Regions from separate parts of the Lactobacillus sp. ESL0259 genome, predicted to be linked through region 2. Evidence: predicted binding sites of a transcription regulator. Region 2 holds the regulator's gene; the other holds the start of a gene.
The links. Region 2 encodes LexA, which represses DNA repair genes until DNA is damaged. Its sites were predicted from a motif close to CNAACANNTGTTNG; they were not measured.

Region 1: a site for LexA is predicted at 1,432-1,445, ahead of xerS (tyrosine recombinase XerS). Genes of this name have one in related genera too.

The regions. Positions count from the first base shown of each region.
Region 1 covers NZ_REHP01000006.1:71,347-73,761, reverse strand. Annotated here, with positions in the region: gene F5ESL0259_RS04185 (NUDIX hydrolase N-terminal domain-containing protein) at 1-273, shown strand, start outside; gene xerS (tyrosine recombinase XerS) at 292-1,377, opposite strand.
Region 2 covers NZ_REHP01000006.1:256,133-258,547, forward strand. Annotated here, with positions in the region: gene F5ESL0259_RS05060 (YneF family protein) at 1-156, opposite strand, end outside; gene F5ESL0259_RS05065 (DUF896 domain-containing protein) at 226-474, opposite strand; gene lexA (transcriptional repressor LexA) at 618-1,241, shown strand; gene F5ESL0259_RS05075 (MerR family transcriptional regulator) at 1,279-1,653, opposite strand; gene F5ESL0259_RS05080 (hypothetical protein) at 1,713-2,012, shown strand; gene F5ESL0259_RS05085 (nucleoside phosphorylase) at 2,237-2,415, opposite strand, start outside.

The sequences.
Region 1 (2,415 bases), 180 kb from region 2:
AGAATTGCGGTTGAGCAAATTATTGCCGTAAATAACCATTCAACTAACATTTATGATAATAAACGAGTTGAACGCGATATCAATGTGTGCAATGTTATTTTTCTCTGCAGAGATTTAGGAGGAAAGTTTGTCAATAATACTGAAACTGAAAAATGCTCGTTCTTTGACTTTGATAATCTGCCAGCTTTGTCAGTACCACGAAACTCTTTAGCAGAAATAAAAATGTGCTTTGAGGCTAATCAAAGTTCAAATTGGCAGACAAGATTCGAATAACCAAAAAAGCAAGCACTATTATGCTTGCTTTTTACTATTGTTTTTATCAGCTTCAGTAATCTCATTCAAGGCAGCTCTTTGCTTTTTTTGATCGACGTGAGTATATAAATCAGTTGCTGAAGTTCCTTTTTGTCCCAGCTGCTGGGCAACCAAAACCTGGTCTTTAGTCACATCATATAATTCAGAAGCCACAGTATGGCGCAATTTATGAGGGGTAAGTGGATGTCCAAAGGCAGCTGAATATTTATTAACCATCTTTTCAATTGCACTGGCAGTAATTCTTCTTGTTTTATTGTGCCACCGTGTAAGAAAAAATGCTGCATCTTTTTTTGAGGCTGAATAGCGTTCCTGGCGAATCTTTTTATATCCTTTGATATAAATTATTGTCCATTCGGCAATTGGAACGCTGTCTCTTTGACCACCTTTACGTGTTACGTCCAACGTAGCCTTTCTAAAATTAATGTCAGAAACATCAATTCCTGCACATTCTGAGACCCTTATCCCTGTTCCCAAAATTAATGCAATAATTGCCATATCACGTTCTTTATTAACTTTAAAACCCGGTAGAGCATGTTTATTGCATTGAAGTTCGTATTTAGTAGCAATAAAGTCTAGAAACTGGTATTTTAATTTGCCGGTATACATGTGTGATTCAAGGACATGTGCACGGTAGTTCAGCGTTTCTGTATTATTGAGTGAATCAATTTTAAGCATTACATTTCGTTCAAAATATGGCTGACCATTAATATTATCAGCGGTTATGGTTAAAAACTTAAACAAGGACCTTAACGCATTTATGGAACGATTGATAGTAGTGGGGGAGTTAAGATTACCCTGCTTATTTTTGACGTGACCCAAATAGTTAATATAAAGCATAATGTCATTACGCTGCAGTTTGGCCAAAGTTTCGGTTTCAATTTTTTGATTATTTTTAGCCTGTGAAATGCCTTCTTGGCGCAGCCAGTCAAAGAAACGTCTGATTTCTGTTAAATATTGATAGGATGTAGCTAAAGAATGACTGGTACCAAAGTTATAATCTTTGACAAAATCCGGCATTTTTTTCAATTCATCATCGATTAGATCTAAGTATCTTTTTGTTTCCACGTAGCAAAATTCTCCTGACTGAAATAATTATGTATTCTATTATAAAGCAAAATCAGAATGTATGTTTGTCTTTTTTATTCTTGGTTACCTTAAAGAAAGGGGAAAAATCAAACAGATAGTCGCTCAAGTACATTTATCGCACAGATTTTTGAACTGCGGTTTAATTTGCTAGAAATTAAGAGGGTGATTTGTTAAATATTATTTAGTTGTTTAAGCCTGATAATTAATTACTAAAAATAGAGTGTTCAGATCAAAATTATAGAGCATTAGGAGAGAAAACCAGGTAATTGGAGCTAGCTGCAGCTTACTTTAAAAGAGGGGAAACAGCTTTATTTTTAAGCTATACATTAACATATTTAAAGCAACAATTTAAAATATCTCGTTTAAAAACTTACGCGCTAATTGCTAACTTTGTGTGAGCGTTAGAGTCTGATATAAAGAAAATTTTGACTGCAATACTTCCTTTATTTGCTTTCATTAAAACTATAATTTTAATGAAAGCAATAAAATAAATGTAACACCAAATTACTATTTCCAGTAAATCGCACACTTTCTTTATACCAATTAAAAAGACACTAAACTTACCACTTACATTAACGATTCACACTTATGATGATTTGCCACTTAATACATAAACTTTTACGATTTAGAACTAGTTGTTTCTATATTAAATTTTGTGAATTCAAAGATGGAAATCTATCTATGTAAGAAAAATTTAAATTACTACTGAGATAATTAATTGCTGTTAAATGATCAGTTAATTTTAAAAGACTCTAAATACTTGTGTCAACATAAATATTTTAACCAATGTATTTGTTGATTAACCCTCTATCCTGAATTTTTAATATAACTTTACATAATATATATTATACGAAGTTGTATATTACTACTGCAGTATGATGAAATATATCAAACCTAAATCACCCGCTTGAACTCAAACAAAAATTACTTGATATTCAAAAGTTGCCAAAAGTTTTCTGATAAAGACTGACAGTGTATTTTTGATTTAGATAGAAACTTCAGTTTTAATTTTAATTT
Region 2 (2,415 bases):
GCCCATTTGAGACATCATAGCAACAATCATATCTTCACTGATTGGCGGATTATCTTTAAAATATTTTTTCATATATGATCTAGCACCATAGAAGCCCCCTACAAGGCCCAATAATAGTGCAATCACAATCAGAAAAATCGCTAATCCTAAATTCATAAAAAAATCACCTCAATTTGTCCAATAGTTATATCTTACCTAAAAAATAAGGAAAATTAAAGATCAAAGTTAATCTTTTCTTAAACCTTTTTTTCTTTGAGCTCGCTTTGCTTTCTCAGACGTAATTTCCTTACCATTCTTGTCAATTATGACTAAATTTTCAACATCTTGCTTGAAGCCAGCTCTAAAATTTTTGATAAATTCCTGGTGTAATTCCTTACGTTCTTTCTCTTCAGCTTCAGTTAAGCCTACGGATTTCTTTTTGTGATAAAGCTCATTAATACGACTGATTAATTTTTTTTCGGGATCTTCACTCATCTTTGCACCTCTCAATTAAAAAATTCTACCTTATTTTGGCAACGAAAAAAAGTATTAATTTTTTAGAACGTTTGTTTGCATTATACGAAATATTTTGCTAAAATTAAACATATAAGAAAACGTTTATAATACTGGAGATAATTATGACAACTAAACAAAATACTAAGCAGTTGCAAATTCTACGCTATATATATGAAACAGTTGAGGACAGAGGATTCCCTCCTACTGTACGCGAAATTTGTCATGCTGTAGATTTATCTTCAACTTCAACTGTACACGGCCATTTATCTAGGCTAGAAAATAAAGGTCTACTGATCAAGGATGCCACCAAACCAAGAGCTCTGGAAATAACAGATGAAGGTAAAAAAGCAATTGGCGTCCAGCCGAAAGAAATTCCCGTAGTTGGTGATGTTACAGCTGGTCAACCGATTTTGGCTGTTGAAGATATAGAAGATTACTTTCCCTTACCTCCAGATCTGGCAAACGATGCAGGAGATCTTTTCATGTTGAGAGTTCATGGTGAAAGTATGATAAACGCTGGTATCTTAAACGGAGACAATGTCATTGTCCGTAAGCAGTCTTCAGCAATCAACGGAGAAATTGTAGTGGCTATGACCGATGAAAATGAAGCAACTGTAAAACGGTTTTACAAGGAAAAAGGTCACTATCGATTGCAGCCTGAAAATGATACGATGGCACCGATTATATTGTCAAGTGTTCACATTTTAGGTAAGGTAGTTGGTCTATACCGTAATACTATTATTTAACAAAAGAACTTTATAGCATTATTGGAATAAATAAAAATTATTTTTTACGAGTTTCAATAATGCTTTTTATTTGCAAAATTTCTCCTACTTCTTCCAGCACTTTTTTCTGCATTTTTAATTTGTTTATTTTTGCATTTATAACAGCGATTTTATCCTTAATTAACTTTAAGTTTTGTTTACGCTGCTTTTCAGTACTACACGACTCATCGTGTAGTTTTTTTATATCCTTTATTTCTTGAAGTGAAAAGCCTAAGCCTTGGAACTCTTTAATTGCTTCAAAAGTATCAGTTTCGTTTTCAGTAAACCAATAGTTTTTTCCCTTACGACCAGGATTTAATAATTTTAAATAGATATAATGTCTAACGGTATCAGGTGTAGTATTTTCCTTTTGAATAAATTCTTTCAAATACATAATTATTTCCTTGACGTTGGGTCGACCCCAGATGGTTAAATTTTTGTGGAGGTATTAAAATGTCATATCTTACAATCTTATTTAATATTATATATGGTGTTATCATGATCAGCGCCAGCTTTCTATCTTTTACTAGTTTGCCAATTTGGCTAATCATGATCAACGTTTTGTCCGCATTAGGCATTATTGCCGGAAGTTTTCTAAAAAAACCACTTTTAACTACTATATTTTTAGTAGCAGTTTTACTTACCGCTCTAGCAAATGGAATTTTTCTTTACGGACAAATCACTTGGTCTCACTGGTTTATCAGACTTATTTTGACTATTATTTTGATTTGCTTGAACTTTAAGTATTTTTAGATATTTATCTAGCAAAATTCCTGTTAATAGTCAAGTGTAACTTCTCAAAATACTGTCATGATGGCAAGAAATTGACTTTCCACAACTAATGCTTTAAATCTATTCACAAACTTTATATTGAAAATATACTTCAAAATGTTGTTTCTAAAACTTTTTTGTTATTTGCTTGTGAATTGTGTGGCTGTTTCACTTTGGTTCCACAGCAGTTTTTTTCACAAACTTGGTTAAATTTCCTTAATAATATTTGCTGCCAAATTAATGGCTGTCTCATGAGCATCTCTGCCCCAGCGTCTGTCATCATGTTTTTCTAGGTCTTTAAGAGAATCTGCCGTAAATAATATTTGTGCAAAGTCGACCCCTCTAAATTGTGCACAAGCAGCCATTGCTGCACATTCCATCTCTA